One region of the Heyndrickxia vini genome, then DNA from elsewhere that is predicted to be linked to it. Evidence: predicted binding sites of a transcription regulator. Region 1 holds the regulator's gene; each other region holds the start of a gene.

The links. Region 1 encodes Rex, which represses fermentation and respiration genes when NADH is low (regulators of the CRP and FNR family bind a similar motif). Its sites were predicted from a motif close to TTGTGAAATATTTCACAA; they were not measured.
Region 2: the regulator Rex is predicted to act here: its motif matches at 2,703-2,720, upstream of I5776_RS10955 (cytochrome ubiquinol oxidase subunit I).
Region 3: the regulator Rex is predicted to act here: its motif matches at 3,232-3,249, upstream of qoxA (cytochrome aa3 quinol oxidase subunit II).

What each region holds. Positions count from the first base shown of each region.
Region 1 is NZ_CP065425.1:3,940,813-3,946,733, reverse strand. It holds gene I5776_RS19555 (ABC-F family ATP-binding cassette domain-containing protein) at 1-1,366, opposite strand, end outside; gene moaC (cyclic pyranopterin monophosphate synthase MoaC) at 1,490-1,978, shown strand; gene I5776_RS19545 (redox-sensing transcriptional repressor Rex) at 2,028-2,690, shown strand; gene I5776_RS19540 (twin-arginine translocase TatA/TatE family subunit) at 2,756-2,941, shown strand; gene tatC (twin-arginine translocase subunit TatC) at 2,960-3,715, shown strand; gene I5776_RS19530 (YdiK family protein) at 3,871-4,065, opposite strand; gene I5776_RS19525 (CPBP family intramembrane glutamic endopeptidase) at 4,062-4,793, opposite strand; gene groES (co-chaperone GroES) at 5,134-5,418, shown strand; gene groL (chaperonin GroEL) at 5,478-5,921, shown strand, end outside.
Region 2 is NZ_CP065425.1:2,170,436-2,176,356, reverse strand. It holds gene I5776_RS10970 (VOC family protein) at 1-93, opposite strand, end outside; gene I5776_RS10965 (nitroreductase family protein) at 223-789, shown strand; gene rlmD (23S rRNA (uracil(1939)-C(5))-methyltransferase RlmD) at 1,049-2,446, opposite strand; gene I5776_RS10955 (cytochrome ubiquinol oxidase subunit I) at 2,942-4,288, shown strand; gene I5776_RS10950 (cytochrome d ubiquinol oxidase subunit II) at 4,285-5,310, shown strand; gene cydS (cytochrome bd oxidase small subunit CydS family protein) at 5,323-5,445, shown strand; gene I5776_RS10945 (CAP domain-containing protein) at 5,493-5,921, opposite strand, start outside.
Region 3 is NZ_CP065425.1:3,004,278-3,010,198, reverse strand. It holds gene I5776_RS15065 (dihydrolipoamide acetyltransferase family protein) at 1-742, shown strand, start outside; gene lpdA (dihydrolipoyl dehydrogenase) at 744-2,186, shown strand; gene I5776_RS15055 (hypothetical protein) at 2,537-3,004, shown strand; gene qoxA (cytochrome aa3 quinol oxidase subunit II) at 3,366-4,304, shown strand; gene qoxB (cytochrome aa3 quinol oxidase subunit I) at 4,325-5,921, shown strand, end outside.

The DNA of each region.
Region 1 (5,921 bases):
GTCTTGCTTTTTCTCCACCACTTAAACTTGAGACAATTTTAAGAACATCGTCCCCTGAAAATAAAAAGTTTCCTAATACTGTTCGTATTTCTTTTTCATCTTTTAAAGGATAATCATCCCATAGTTCATTTAAAACTGTTTTGTTCGATGAGAGATTAGCTTGTTCTTGATCATAATATCCAATCATCACGTTTGAACCGTAATGTATGTTTCCATTATGAAGTTCCAACTTTTTAATAATTGTTTTTAGTAGGGTTGATTTACCTACTCCATTTGGTCCTACAAGTGCAATACTGTCACCTTTTTTAATTGATAAAAAGATATTTTTTGCGATAATACGATGATTATACCCAATTGAACCATCCACAAGATTTAAGACTTCATTACCACTTTGCTTCTCAATTTGAAATGTGAAAGTAGCCGATTTTTCGTCACCTAATGGCCTGTCCATTATTGTCATTTTTTCAAGCTGTTTTCTTCGACTTTGCGCTCGTTTTGTTGTGGATGCTCTTGCTAAATTGCGTTGGATGAAATCTTGTAGTTTGGCAACTTCCTCTTGTTGTTTCTCGTATTGTTTGAAATCACGTTCGTATTGTTCTGCCTTCTGAGTCAAATATTGGCTGTAATTCCCATAATATTTCTGAATAGCGTGTCTCGATAATTCATAAACTTGATTAACTACTTTGTCTAAGAAATATCGGTCATGTGAGACGATGAGAATGGCACCATTATAGCTTTGTAAATATTGTTCCAGCCAAGAAAGAGTATCAATATCTAAATGGTTTGTTGGTTCGTCCAAAATTAAAATATCTGGTTTAGTTAAAAGTAATTTAGCTAATGCTAAGCGCGTTTTCTGGCCGCCGCTTAATGTTTCAATCATTGTTCCATAATCAAAATCATTAAATCGCAGGCCATGAAGGACTGAACGGATATCTGATTCATATTGATAACCACCTAAATCTTTAAAGCGAATCTGTAATTGATCATATTCTGTCAATATTTTGGAATAGAGATCGGGGTTATCATAGTAATATGGATCTGCTATTTTTTGTTCTACATTTCTTATTTCAATCTCCATTTGCCGCAATTCTTGGAATACAGTTAACATTTCATCCCATATGGATAAACTAGATTTCAGGCCAGTATTTTGTGCTAGATACCCGATAGAAACATCCTTTGGTTTGACAATATCCCCGGAATCTAATGACATTTGGCCAGAAATAATTTTTAATAATGTAGACTTTCCTGCACCATTTCTTCCAACTAATGCAATACGATCTCTCGTCTGAATTTCTAATTTAATATTTGATAAAATAAGTTCAGCACCAAAATGTTTTGTTAGTTGTTGAACTTGTAATAAAATCATATTTATTTCACCTCATCTATATTGGTAGTGTACCGTATTCATGAGGGTTTGAGCAATGATTCACCACTTCTAAAAAGGACAAGGAAAGAAAAATAGTGTATGATAAGTTGAGAGGTGTTTTCGATGTCAAAGCTTACTCATTTTAATGAGCAGGGAAGAGCGAAAATGGTTGATGTGAGTACAAAACCAGATACTGTCCGCACGGCGATTGCGCAATCGAGTGTTGAATTAAGTAATGAAATTTATCAATTAATCCATAATAATAAAATAAAAAAAGGCGATGTTCTTGCAGTTGCACAGGTTGCAGGTGTAATGGCTGCAAAAAAAGCCTGGGATCTCATTCCGATGTGTCATCCTATTTTAATTAATGGGGTAAATATTGAATTTAGTTGGGAACAAAAAGACGAAAATGTTTATATATTAAAGATCATTTCAAGTGTAAAAACAAAGGGAAACACTGGTGTTGAGATGGAAGCATTAACTGCTGCATCTGTAACCGCTTTAACTGTGTATGATATGTGCAAAGCCATTGACAAAGGTATGGTTATTGGACCAACGTTTTTGATAGAAAAAACAGGCGGTGTTTCAAGCACTGATTATCTGAGGGGATAGTTTTTAGGCAAACGCTTTTTTAGTTAGATTTATATGGGGGACCTATCGTATGAATGAAGAAATAATTAAAATACCTCAAGCCACAGCAAAACGATTACCATTATATTATCGATTTTTGAGGAATTTACATAACTCTGGCAAGCAACGTGTATCTTCGGCAGAGTTAAGCGAAGCTGTGAAAGTCGATTCCGCCACGATTCGCAGGGATTTTTCATACTTCGGGGCATTAGGAAAAAAGGGATACGGGTACAATGTTAATTATCTTTTAACTTTTTTTCGAAAAACTTTAGACCAAGATGAATTAACGAAAGTAGCTCTGATTGGTGTGGGAAATTTAGGAACAGCATTTCTAAATTATAATTTTATGAAAAATAATAATACAAAAATAGAAATCGCATTTGATATAGATCCAAATAAGGTAGGTAAAAAAATTGGAGATGTATCTATTTATAGTTTGGAAGAGCTTGAAACAAGGTTAATTAGTGAAGATATCAGTGTTATTATTCTTACTATACCAGCGGAAGTTGCACAACGGGTTACTGATCAGGTGACAACGAAAACAAACGTAAAAGGTATATTAAATTTTACACCGGCTAGACTAAATGTACCGTCATCTATACGTGTTCATCATATTGATTTAGCAGTAGAGTTGCAATCATTAGTTTATTTTCTAAAGCACTATCCAAATGACACGGAAATTTCACAAGACTAATTAATAAGATAATGGATTAAACGTTTAATTTGTATTATCATGTACATATGAGGAGGTGGGCACAGATGGGACCAGGAATTGGAAGTATTATTCTCATTGTGATTGTTGCCTTACTAGTTTTCGGACCAAAGAAATTACCCCAATTGGGCAGAGCTGCCGGGGATACATTAAAAGAATTTAAAAATGCAACTAAGGGCTTGGCGGATGAAGAAGACGATAAGCCAAAAACAGATAAAGACAACGTTAAGTAAATGTTAGGATGAATTCATATGAGTCAAAAAGACATGACGATTTTTGAACATTTATCCGAGTTAAGAAAGCGACTGTTTGTGATAGTCGTTTTCTTTATCTTGGCTGTAATTGTAAGTTTTTTTCTTTCACAACCAATTATTCGATATCTCCAACATTCTGATTTTGCACAAGAAATGACAATGAATGCGTTTCGGCTGACAGACCCTTTTAAAGTTTTTATGGAAGTTACTCTGTATTTGGCCGTAGTGATTATTTTGCCAGTCATTCTTTATCAACTTTGGGCATTTATTAGTCCCGGTTTATATGAAAAAGAGCGGAAAGTTACATTGAGTTATATTCCAATCGCACTTATTCTCTTTTTAGCTGGACTAGCATTCGCTTATTTTATATTGTTTCCGTTAATCTTACGGTTCATGATGAAGCTATCAACACAAATGGATATTAATCCGGTCATTGGTATTAATGAATATTTTTCGTTTTTGTTTCAGATTACCCTCCCGTTTGGGATTCTGTTTGAATTACCAATCGTTATCATGTTTTTAACGAGATTAGGGATTATCACACCAATGTTTTTAGCGAAAATTAGAAAGTATGCCTATTTCTTTCTTCTTGTTCTTGCTGCCTTTATCACACCACCAGATGTAATGTCACAAATTGTTGTCGGTGTACCGCTAATGGTTCTATACGAAATTAGTATATTGGTTTCGAAAGTTGGTTATCGAAAAGCGAAAGCAGCGGAATTACAATATGCACTGCAAAATGATAATGAATAAGAAAAGCGGAGGCGCCTTGTTCAGCCCCGACAAGCAAATAACCTTTGGCAAAAAAAGTCTGCTCTTTGACTTTTATTGCCGAAGGTTATTTGACCTCGATGGGCTAGGCGCTGGAGCTGGACAGCATGAATAAAAACCTTCCAGCTGGAAGGTTTTTATTTTTTTTGATGGTTTTTTAACCGAAAATGCAATGTGATTAATCGAAATCCTGATCCATAATCAATCGTTGCTAAAAAGATAAGCATGTAAGCAAAAAAAGACCATCCATGAAGATTAACTTGTTTTACGGCAAAATAAGTAAACAGGGTGCCAAGAAGGCAATAGATCACTCCTGATTGTAGTGGTCTCATGAGAAAAGTCCTCCAATAAAGCTTTGTTTCTCAATTATTTTTTGAATTTCTTCGCGGTTCAATAGCTGAGCAATAACGACTATTGTATTCATTATTACGTGTGCGCTTATTGGGACTAAAATTCGATTTGTTTTTTTATACAAAAAGGCAAAAGTGAATCCCATAGCAGAATAAAGTAATAAGTGCACAAACTCCATATGTGCAAGACCAAAAATGACGGAACTAATAAGTGCCGAAGAAAAAAAAGATAAATATTTATTAAGTGTTCCAAAAATAATTTTCCTAAAGACAATTTCCTCCAAAATTGGGCCAATTATTGAACTTACAACAACAACAATCGGAAAAGTTTCGATTAGGTTTACGATACGCTGAGTGTTTTCCGATCCAGGTTTAATGCCAATCATTTGTTCAATGATAGATGCAAGTGTTTGAGCAATAAATGCTAGAAAAATCCCTCCGACTGCCCATGAGATTGATTTTCCGGCAGAAAGCGGTGTACTTCTCTCTAATTGATATTTACGTTCAGATTTTCGTAAAATCAGCAAAACAATAATCAAAGCGGAAATAAAGCTGATTACGATCCAATAAACAGGCGTCATCATTTTCATATAACTTTCTGAAGTATGAAATCCTTTCACGCCAATAAGATAAACAATGGGATAACCGACATAGCCAGATAATTGCATGGCAATATACGTAATTAAAATATATGCATATTCTTTTTTCACAATATTTTTCCTTTCCTATTAGCTCATAATCTCATTCTACTATTGAATAAATAGAGGTTCAAATATTAAGAAGTGCAGCACTTTTTTAACCTTCAAACTATTATATGTGGAAATCTCCTCCAATTATGAATAGAAATTATATTAGGACATAAACTTGAATATTGCGCAAAGTTCTATTTGAAGGGTTTCCAAACTAATAGAAGAGTTTTTTCAAAAAAGTTAACTGTGAGACTTGCAAAATGGAATTGAATTATTTATTATAATAATTGTGTTAGCACTCAAGAGTAACGAGTGCTAATAATTAAAAATTTACATAAAATTATTGAGGAGGTTGTTTCACTTGTTAAAACCACTTGGAGATCGCGTCGTAATTGAACTAGTAGAAACAGAGGAAAAAACTGCAAGCGGTATCGTTCTTCCTGATTCTGCAAAGGAAAAACCGCAAGAAGGTAAGGTAGTAGCTGTAGGTACTGGACGTGTTTTAGATAGCGGTGAGCGCGTTGCTCTTGAAGTATCTGAAGGCGATCGCATCATCTTCTCTAAATATGCTGGTACAGAAGTGAAATACCAAGGTAACGAATATTTAATTCTTCGTGATTCAGACATTCTAGCTATTGTACAATAGTTATTTACCATTTTCGAAAATAAATACATCATTAAAGAAGATCGAGGAGGTAATTTCAAATGGCAAAAGAAATTAAATTCAGTGAAGATGCACGCCGTGCTATGCTTCGCGGAGTTGATAAATTAGCAGATGCTGTAAAAGTAACACTTGGACCTAAAGGACGTAACGTGGTTCTTGAGAAAAAGTTTGGTTCTCCACTTATTACTAATGATGGTGTAACGATTGCTAAAGAAATCGAACTTGAAGATGCATTCGAAAACATGGGTGCTAAACTTGTATCAGAAGTTGCAAGCAAAACAAATGATGTTGCTGGTGACGGTACAACGACTGCAACTGTACTTGCTCAAGCCATGATTCGTGAAGGCTTGAAAAACGTAACAGCTGGTGCAAACCCTGTGGGTATCCGTAAAGGAATTGAAAAAGCTGTTCAAACAGCTGTTGAAGAACTTAATGCGATTTCTAAACCAATCGAAGGTAAAGAGTCGATTGCACAAGTTGCTGCA
Region 2 (5,921 bases), 1.8 Mb from region 1:
TGCTCCAAGATTATCCACATACCAACTTGCAGAAACCGAAACATCTTTAATAGGTAAATACGTTGTACCAACCCTTATCAATTTCTCCTTCATAAAAATCCGCCCTTCACGTTTTTTCTCACTTTGTAGATTATTCTAACTAATAGTAATTTAAATTTGAAGTAAAATATTTTCTCTTCTATACTTAATGAATAAGTAGTTATGTGAAGGAGTCGATTAAATATGGAAATAATGGATTTAATTAAATCACGCCGATCAATTGGCGGGGTGGATGAAAGAGATGTGCCTGATGAGGTCATTAATGAATTACTTGAAGCAGCGACATGGGCGCCTAATCATAAAAAAACGGAACCTTGGAAGTTTCGCGTTGTAAAAGGGGAAGGTCGTGAAAAATTAGGAATAGAAATGGCACGAATTGTGGAAGCAAGCACAGAGGGATTAAGTGAAGAAGAAGCACAAAAAAAGATTGAAAAAGCAAGGAAGGGACCATTAAGAGCACCAGCCATTATTATTATGGCAACAAGCCCTTCCGGAGTGGTTCCGGAAATAGAGGAAATTGTTGCAACCGGTTGCGCGATGCAAAACTTACTGTTGCTCGCAACTGAAAAAGGCTTAGCGACAATTGTTAGAACAGGGGGCATTGCCTTCGAACCGGAATTAAATAAATATCTTCAATTAGACGCAAACGATAAAATAGCCGGCCTTATCTATATCGGTTATCCGAAAAAAGGCTTTAACATTGCTGCAAAACGGATTCCGGCGGAAGACAAGACAATTTGGTTTCGTTAAAAAATAAGAAAAGCGGAAGCGCCTTGCTCATCGACGTAAAAGACTTGCGGGACTTTGACTGAGATAAAGGAAACACGATGAGCCTGAAAGGTGAATCGATGTTGACTTATCGTAGGGAAAAGTTCTGAAGTTTTCTAGTCGATAGGCGCTGGAGCTAGACAAAGCAGATACTTTTTAAGAACTTTAATACCAAAAAGATTTATGCTTTCTTACCTTTTTAAAAAATCGCCTTTCCTAATACGGAAAGGCGAAAAGCTAGTTAAATCTCTTCATTTCTAACAAGTAATGCAACGCATTCAACATGCACTGTATGGGGAAATAAATCAACTGGCTGCACCATTTTTAGTGTATATCCAAATGGAACAAGTTCACTGATATCTGTTGCAAAGGTGTCTGGATTACAGGACACGTATACAATCCGTTCTGGTTTGGAACGTCCAATTCTTCTCATTACTTTTCCACCCGCACCTGAACGTGGGGGATCAAGCATTAATAATTCAGGATGTCCAAAACTTTCAAGTACTTCATCAATCCCTTTGCGCGCATCTTTCGCTAAAAAGTATGTGTTTGAGATTCCATTATCTTGCGCATTGCGTTTTGCTGATTCAATGGACGTTTCTACGATTTCAATACCCGCTAGTTTTTCTACTTGGCTCGCAAAAGGAAGAGAGAAGGTACCAACTCCACAGAAAAGGTCAATCATTTTTTCCGATTTCTTTGGTTGTCCCATTTCTAACGCTAGTTCAACTAATTTTTGCGCTTGTGTTGGATTCGTTTGAAAAAACGTATCGAACCATAGACGGTAACGATAACCTGCCATTTCATCATAGATGAAATCACGTCCGGCTAATACATGTGTTTTTTCAGATTGCGTCCGATCCGCCCAATCTGTATTCTCAAGCCATAATAAGCTTTTAACTTGAGGGAATTTTTCACCTACACGTTGTATCAAATCGTTAACGGCAGACTTTAAATGACCAGTTGGTGACTCAGTCGCAAAAAGGGCAAGCATCATCTCACCATTTGCAAATGATTGTCGAACCATTAAATGGCGTAACAATCCTTCATGGGTATCTTTATCATAGCCTTTAAGTTGATATTCCTTCGTCCAATTTGCTACTTCCATTGCAGCTTCAACCATTTCTTTTCCTGCAATTAAGCATGTTTCAAGAGAGATAATTTTTCTGAAATTACCTGCCTCATGAAGTCCAAGAGAGCCGTCTTTTGCAAATGTAAATTCCATTTTATTACGATAACGCCATGGGTCTTCCATTCCGATTGTATCTTGAACAAGTGTTGGATCAAATCCTTGTGCTTCGATTGCCTGTTTGACATGTGCGGTTTTTTGTTTTAATTGTCCTGTATAATCCCAATGCTGCCAAACGCAGCCGCCGCATAGTTCAAAATGCATGCACTGAGGTGCTACGCGCTCTTGGTGAGCTTCGATAATTTCTTCTGTTAGCGCCTTTCTTCTTCTTTTCTCTGGCTGATCTACAATTACACGTACTTTTTCACCTGGAAGGGTTTGTGGAATAGTAAGCCTTAGTTTCTTTGGATTTCCAAGTTCATTTTCTCGCCAAACAACTGCTTGTCCAGAACCTTTTGCATCTAATTGGCGAATTTCAGTAACCAATGTTTCTCCTTTAGTAACAGTCAATCGATGTTCCTCCTCCTACATATCATAATAGAACGTTATCTATATGATAAAAAAACAGAATCGTCCAATGACGAACAGTTTGTTCATTTATGAATTTGTAACATATCTACTTATTATAACGAATCAAGACCTAATTGAAAATATTTCATACATAGTAGTTTTTACTAACAGGTTAAATTTGTGTTCTGAGTTCTTGCCATGATAAAGAAAGAATTTTTGCAAATAGTAAATAAATGGATCCATTCAAATTCACAAAATGTTAATTAGTTCACAATTCAAGCAATTAAATTTCACATATTCCTCATGAATACGTTCTAATTCTGTCATTAATGGACGTTAGAAATGAATGATAACAGGGTAAAATAATCGGTAAGGAGAGATGGAGCCATGTATAAAAAACAGGAAAAGAAACTCATTTGGATTAGTTTTATAGTGGCAGGAATAATGTTGTTGTCAATTTTAGGTCGTATTTTCGCAGGCTAAGGAGTGGTATAAATGGATGGGGGAAATTCAGTATTTTATAGTCGTGTACTAACAGAGCTTACATTATCATTTCATATTATTTATGCGACAATTGGTGTCGGTGTTCCCTTGATGATTATGATTGCACAATGGATTGGGATAAAGAAAAATGATGAGCATTATATTTTACTTGCCAGACGACTTGCGCGAGGATTTGTGATTACAGTTGCTGTCGGAGTAGTAACAGGGACAGCCATAGGATTGCAATTGTCGTTATTATGGCCGAATTTCATGGAACTAGCAGGGAATGTCATTGCACTTCCGCTTTTCATGGAAACCTTTGCCTTTTTCTTTGAAGCAATTTTCTTAGGGATCTATTTGTATACTTGGGATCGATTTGAAAATCAGCGTAAACATATGCTGTTGCTAATACCTGTAGCTATCGGTGCTTCGATGTCAGCTGTTTTCATTACAATTGTGAATGCATTTATGAACGCACCGCAAGGTTTTGATGTGGTGAATGGGGAATTAGTAAATATTAAGCCCATACTAGCGATGCTAAACCCTGCAATGCCAACGAAGGTTGGCCACGTTCTTGTTACAGCCTATATGACATCTGCATTTGTATTGGCATCGATAGCGGCTTTTAGAATGTTAAAAGGATCCAAGCATGTGTATCATAAAAAGTCCCTATTTCTTTTCATGAAATTGGGTTTGATTTTTTCCATTGCTTCGTTAATTATAGGTGATTTTTCAGCGAAATATTTAGTGAAATACCAACCTGAAAAATTAGCCGCAGCAGAATGGCATTTTGAAACAAGTAAAGGGGCACCACTCGTATTATTCGGTGTAACGGATGGCGAAGAGGTGAAGTATGCCATTAAAGTTCCCTATGCCTTAAGTATTCTGGCGCATAGTAATCTAAATGCCGAAGTGACAGGATTAAATGAATTTCCAAAGGATGAAGTTCCTCCACTATATATCCATTATTTGTTTGATACGATGGTTATTATTGGAAGCTTTATGATTGTTTTTTCTGCTATATATGTATTTGGTAAAATCAAAGGATGGACATTTATCACTTCGAGATGGTTCCGAAGGGTAATTGTCGCAGGTGGTCCGTTATCAATCATTGCTCTGGAAGCGGGATGGTGGCTTGCAGAGGTCGGGCGTCAACCATGGATTTTATATAAGTATATGAAGGTAGCGGATGCCGCAACAAGTAGTGAGCATGTTGATATTATGCTCATGCTTTTCTGTATTTTGTATCTGATTCTTGGAGTTGGAAGTATTGTTGTTCTTCGTCGGATGTTCCGCAACAATCCAATTGAACAAGAAATTGCTGATCGTCAGGCTGAAAAGGGCGGTGATTTAAGATGAATTTAGAAATCCTTGGAATATCGGTTCTTTGGTTGTTTTTATTCGGTTATGTAATAATCGCTTCAATCGACTTTGGTGCCGGATTTTTTAATGCGTATAGCGTGTTAACCGGCCGTCAGCATGTATTGACACATATTATCCAACGATATTTATCACCGGTTTGGGAAATTACGAATGTGTTTTTAGTGTTCTTTTTCGTTGGGATGGTTGGTTTTTTTCCGAAAACAGCTTTTTATTATGGTACAACATTACTCGTACCGGCAAGCATCGGGATTATCTTATTAGCGATCCGCGGAAGCTATTATGCATTCGAATCATACGGTTCACGAGGACATAAAGGATATTCCTTTATGTATGGAATTGCAGGATTGCTCATTCCAGCTTCTTTATCTGTTGTATTAACCATTTCCGAAGGTGGATTTGTAACCATTACGAATGGCCAGCCAGTACTAGATTATTGGCGTTTATTTACTAGTCCTTTAACATGGAGTATTGTCGTATTGGCGATTGCAGCGGTGCTTTATATTTCTGCAGTGTTTCTTACATGGTATGCCGATAAAGCAAAAGATGTGGAGGCAACACGTGTTCTAAGAAAATATGCCTTAATATGGGCAGTACCATTAGCAATTACCGTTGTGGGAATCATGGTGGAATTGAAAAATCATAATCCGGAACATTATGGCCGTATGGTCGATTTGTGGTATGTGTTCGCAATCTCCGCTCTCATGTTTTTCATTACTGTATGGTTTATTTGGAAACGTAGAAATTATGGCATCGCCCTTGCCTTACTTATTGGCCAATTCGCCTTTGCATTTTATGCATATGGTGTATCCCATTATCCATATTTGTTGTATCCACACTTAACTTTATACGATTCCTTTACAAACGAAGCGATGGCTTTATCACTAGTAATTGCGTTTATCGCTGGGCTATGCCTATTAATTCCATCCTTATATTTAGTACTGAAACTGTTTTTATTTGATAAGGAATATGTACGTGGAAAAGAAAATGGTCATGTGTGAGGAGGAATATTTATGGAGAACTTTTTAATTTTCTATGGCCCCTTTATCATTGTTGCCCTTTCAATAGGGGTGGGATTTTTCGCAGGGTTAAAAGACGGACCAGTGAAAAAGTGGGATAAAGAGCAAGAATCATAAATACTACTTAATAAGGGTGTTCAATTTGAACACCCTATTATAATTTCTTACTTTGCATAAAAATCTTGAGTATAAAAAGGTTGTGAATCCTCATTAAACGCAACACCAATGCCTAAGTATTTGTATCCTTTAAGCAAAATATTTTTGCGATGACCAAGTGAATTCATTAATCCTTCATGAGCAAAAATGCTACTGAGCTGACCGTAAGCAATATTTTCTCCTGCTAAAAGGAAGCTTATATTATCTTGATTCATACGGTCAAATGGTGATTGGCCTTTAAGATTAGTGTGATCAAAGAACTGATGTTCAGCCATATCCTTACTATGATTCTGCGCTGTTATTTTGACATGCTGATCCCATGATAAAATTGGAAGTTGATGGTTAACCCGTGATGCATTTGTTAAATCAAATAATTGATATTCAAACCCTTCCTCTAACTTTTGATTCGCCTTCGTATAATAGTCCTTTTTCTGTTG
Region 3 (5,921 bases), 940 kb from region 1:
AGCTGTAGAACCAATGGCTCCTAAAATTAAAGAAGTAACAAACAATGAAGTTGAGAGCGATGAAATCCCTTTTAAAGGGCGAAGAAAGCAAATCGCTTCCCTTATGAGTAAATCCCTATTTACGATTCCACATGTTACCCATTTTGAAGAGGTAGATATGACCAACCTCCTCGATTGCAAGCAACAATGTAAGGATTCTGGAGTTAATGTATCTGTCGCAGCATTTTTTATAAAAGCAATTCAGCTCACATTGATAAAGTATCCAATTTTTAATTCTGTTTTAGACGAGGATCATGGAGTAATCAAACTTAAGAAAGAGTATAACATTGGTATTGCAGTTGATGTAGAAGATGGCTTAATTGTTCCTGTCATTCCACATGTTGAACAAAAAACCGTGAAAGCGATTCATGAAGAAATGAAAATCGCGATTGAAAAAGCGCAAAATAACACGCTAACTAAAGCAGATATTTCAAATGGAACATTTACAATTAGTAATGTTGGTCCATTAGGCGGAATCGGCGCAACTCCGATCATTAATCATCCGCAAACAGCTTTAATTGCCTTTCATAAAACAAAAAAGAAACCGGTAGTCATAAATGATGAAATTGTTATTCGCAGCATGATGAATCTATCAATGTCCTTTGATCATCGTGTGGCGGACGGTGCAACCGCTGTACGTTTTACAAATGAATTTGTTCATTTAATAGAGAATCCATCAAGAATGTTATTGGAGATGAAATAGGATGGTCGTTGGAGAAATTGCACAAGAAAAAGAAGTAGTGATTATTGGCGGTGGGCCAGGCGGATACACTGCTGCGATTCGTGCTGCACAATTAGGTAAAGACGTTCTATTAATTGAACAGAAAAAACTTGGGGGAATTTGTTTACATGAAGGCTGTATTCCTTCTAAAGCATTTGTACACACAGCCAAACAAACGAATACATGGGACCATCTAATAGAAATAGGCTATAAATTCGAAACGAAGGAATTTGATTTTTCAACCTTTCTTGCATATAGAAAAAAATTACTTTCTCAATTACAAATGGGGATAGAGTCACTTTGTAAAGCGAATAAGATTGATGTAATGTATGGAAGGGCATCATTTATTTCTGCTAATAAAATTGGAATAGAAAATGGTCATCATTATGAGGTTGTTAATTTTGAACAGGCAATAATTGCCACGGGTACAAAAGCAGGAAGTCATAAAGTGAGTGCTAACTATCAGTTGAATTCCAGGGAGTTATTTCAAGTGGAGACGATCCCGGAACAATTACTGTTAGTTGGTTCGGACTATATAATTTTAGAAGCGGCATTTGCTTATAGTTTACTCGGGACGAAGGTTAGTATTATTTTAGAAGAAAATCATGATTTTCCATTTGATAAAGACATTCTTAAAGAACTAAAGAGGCAATTGAAAAAAAGAAAAATATCATTATATCCTAATACAAAAGATCTTCGCTTTTCGGAAAATGAGTCTGGAGTAGACTGTACGTTTACAAATCATAAAGATGAAACAGTGATGATTCATTCGAGTACTATTTATATTGAAGAAGAGATTAAAGGGAATACGAATGAACTTGGATTGGAAAGAATGGGTTTAGCGATTGATAGTAACGGTTTTATTGTGTGTGACCGTATCGGGAAAACGAATATGGATCATATATTCGCAATTGGAGATGTGTCAGGGGGGCCATTTCTTGCTGCAAAAGCAATCAAGCAAGGAAAGGCGGTTGCTGAAATCATTGCTGGAGGAAAAAGTGAAATCGATTTAACATGGATGCCTGAGGTTGTATACTCTGTACCTCCAATTGCACATGTTGGATTTTCCGAGGAACAGGCAAAGGCAGCTGGTTATCCAGTAAAAATAGGTCGTTATCAACTTTCCGGCAGCGGATTTGCAATGTTATCAGGAAATCGGGATGGATTTGCAAAAGTTGTAATTGATGAAGAAACGAATAGGATACTAGGTATGCACATCATTGGTGAGGGTGCGATTGAACTAATTTCATCGGCTGTTATTGGTGGGGAAATGGTGGCAAGGGATGAAGACTTTCTATTTCCAACCTACCCGCATCCAAGTATGAATGAGGCGATTCTTGAAGCGATGGAGGATACATTGGGATTATCCATTCATCAAGCACCAAAGCGAACGGAGAGAAAAGCAAAAATTGTTAAAAATTCGTAATGGAATGGATTTTGGTTCGATAATTTATAATAATGTTTGATTAAAAATCCTGTATTGATATGCAGGATTTTTTTCTGTAATCGGTCCATATAGCTGAATAACTCACTTTCAGTTTATATGGATGATTACGTTAAATTTAATAAGGCTAAATTATATAACGAACAGCTCTATTCTAGAAAATCCTTTGAATTAATTGTAACTTTTATACCATTTAAACGTAAGAGTAAATAGAAGTAAAACATATCGAAGAAGGAGTAGAAATATATACATACAAATCTTTTGAAACCTTGGGAACATTCATTTACCTAATGAATAGTTTAAGTGAAAAATAACATAAAGGAGTTTAATAAATGTTGATTTTCTTACTGTTTTATATTCTAGTAATACCGCTTTGTGTCCTCTTGCATGAAATAGGACATGGTATTGGTGTTGTCTCAACTTCAAAATCTCACGCATATGTTTATTTAGGAAATAGTAATAAGGAGAATAAAGAAAATTTTAGATTAGGAAGGCTTCATTTTCATCTACATTGGTCATATGTAGGTTATGCTAGTTGGGAAGGGACTTTAAAAAGTCGGCAGAGGGCTACTGCATTGGCTGGTGGACCAATAATGTCCTTATTAGTTGCGATATTATGCGGTTTGATAGCAATATCAGTACCTCAAGGTGAATTACCGTCATTTTTCTGGTGGACCGCTATATTTAACTTTTCTCAGTTTTTTGTAACGATAATTCCTATTACCTATCCAACTTGGATGGGGGCATATAAGGGGCATCCGTCTGATGGATTGCAACTAATTCGCTTGTTAAGAAGTTAATGATGGTTAATTCCTCTTTTTTAAATTTCAAAGCTGTAAATAGTAAATTAGACTAGAACTAACCAGTAATTTAGTCACTAGTCTTTTTTGTTTGATAAAAATAATATCCCCAATTCAAATCTCCTTCCAAGTAAAATCCAACATTACCATAGGAATTCTAATTTTAAGTTGTCAACAAAATATTGGAGAAATTTTTATGACGTATTTATGAATTTAAATTGTCGAGATTGTGAAAATGTGCACAAAAAGATATAAATTGCAGTACAATTTATCAGAACAAATTTTAAAAATAAATGATGATATTTTCTTTTACTTGTGAAAGATGATACATACTTCGTAGATTGGGAAGGAGAGAGAAAGTGTGAAAAAGAAACATATCCCATGGAAAATAACAGTATTGATGTTGCTATCATCAATATTTCTTTTGAGTGGTTGTGACACTAGTAAAATAGCTGTCTTAAATCCACAAGGCCCTGTTGCGCAAAAGCAATATGATTTAATCGTCTATTCATTTTGGTTAATGATGATTATTTTAGTTGTTGTTTTGGGATTATTTATTTTCATGGTATTTAAATATCGTGAAAAACGCTTAGCTGCAGATTATATCCCACCTGATCAACATGGTAACAAGTGGCTTGAAATTATTTGGACGGCAATACCAATTGTCATTATTATTGCTGTTGCTATTCCTACTATTAAAGCAAACTACGCGTTAGAAGATATACCAAAAGGTTATGAGGATAAAAAGCCGATTACAATTAATGTGACATCGGCAGATTGGAAATGGATTTTTAGTTATCCAGAACAAGGAATTGAAACGGTGAACTATGTAAATATACCTGAAGGTACGCCAGTTAAATTCCAATTAACATCAGCTGGAACAATGGCATCATTTTGGGTACCTGAACTAGGCGGTCAAAAATATACAATGCCTAATCATTCAATGGAACTGATCTTACTTGCAGATAAACCGGGATCCTATTTAGGAAGAAATGCCAATTTTAATGGTGAAGGTTTTGCGCATATGGATTTCGAAGTTCTTTCTCAAACGCAAAAAGATTTCGATAAATGGGTGAAGGACGTTAAGAAATCAGCATCTAAATTAACTAAGGCTGATTACAACAAGATTTTGAAACCTGGTGTAGTTGGACGAATGACTTTTACCGGTACACATTTACCATGGGTGAAAGCACCACATCAACATGGTGTGATGAAGAAACAAGAAACCAATCAAAAACAACATAATATGGATGATATGGACATGGATATGAACATGGACATGTCAGAACATCAACACTAAATAGATTGGAGGAGAACAGGATGAAGCTTGATGAATTTTTCGTCACCGGCGAACCGATTATATATGTAACAGAAGCAGGAATCGCCCTTGCGATGATCGCTGTCGTTTTTTTCTTAACATACTTTAAAAAATGGAAATGGCTTTGGCAAAACTGGTTGACAACCGTCGATCATAAAAAGATCGGTGTTATGTATGTATTAGTCGCAGTATTAATGCTTTTCCGTGGTGGTGTTGATGCATTGATGATGCGTGCCCAACTGACGGCACCGAACTTAAAATTATTAGATGCAAACCACTATGATGGTATTTTTACGACACATGGTACAATTATGATTTTATTTATGGCAATGCCATTTTTAATGGGGTTAATTAATATTGCTGTTCCACTTCAAATTGGGGCACGTGATGTTGCTTATCCGATGCTTAATGCATTCAGTTTTTGGACTTTTGCGGCTGGGTGTGCACTCTTTAATATCTCCTTTATTATTGGTGGATCACCTACTGCAGGTTGGACATCCTATTTTCCATTAGCAGGTACTGAATTTAGTCCTGGAGTTGGAAATAACTATTATGCAGTTGCCTTGCAAATAGCCGGGATCGGTACCCTTATTACGGGTATAAACTTCTTAGTGACAATTCTTAAGATGAGAGCAAAAGGTATGTCATTAATGAAAATGCCAATGTTCGTTTGGTCTGTATTAATTATGTGTATCATTATTATCTTCGCTTTCCCTGTATTAACAGTAGCTTTAGGTTTAATGACATTTGACCGACTATTTGGTTCCCACTTCTTTACGATGGCATCAGGCGGTATGCCGATGTTATGGAGTAATCTGTTCTGGATATGGGGACACCCTGAAGTTTATATTGTATTATTGCCTTCTTTAGGTATCTATTCGGAAATTATCAGTACATTTGCGAAGAAACGTTTGTTTGGATATAAATCGATGGTCTTTTCCATGTTAGCGATCGCGTTATTTAGTTATTTCACTTGGGTGCATCACTTCTTTACGATGGGGAACTCAGCGGCAGTAAACTCGTTCTTCTCCATTTCGACGATGCTGATCGCGATCCCAACAGGTGTGAAATTATTTAACTGGCTCTTTACGATGTATAAAGGAAAAATAAAATTAACGTCAGCGATGCTTTGGTCATTAGCGTTCATTCCTAACTTTTTAATTGGTGGGGTAACCGGAGTCATGCTAGCGATGGCAGCGGCTGATTATCAATATCATAATAGTTATTTCTTAATTGCCCACTTCCATTACACATTAATTCCAGGTGTAGCCTTTGCTTGTTTCGCAGGATTACATTATTGGTATCCAAAAATGTTTGGGCATATGCTAAATGAAAAACTTGGAAAAATTACATTCTGGTTCTGGATGGTCGGCTTTAATGTATGTTTCTTGCCGCAATTTGTTCTTGGTTTAAAAGGAATGACTCGCCGTATGTACACATACCAAGATGGCCTTGGATGGGGAGGATTAAATGTCGTTTCAACGATCGGCGGTGTCTTAATGGGTATCGGCTTCCTTGTCTTAGTATGGAACATTCTTTACAGTCTTAAAAAAGGTGAACGTGATGTTACAGGCGATCCTTGGGATGGTCGTACGTTAG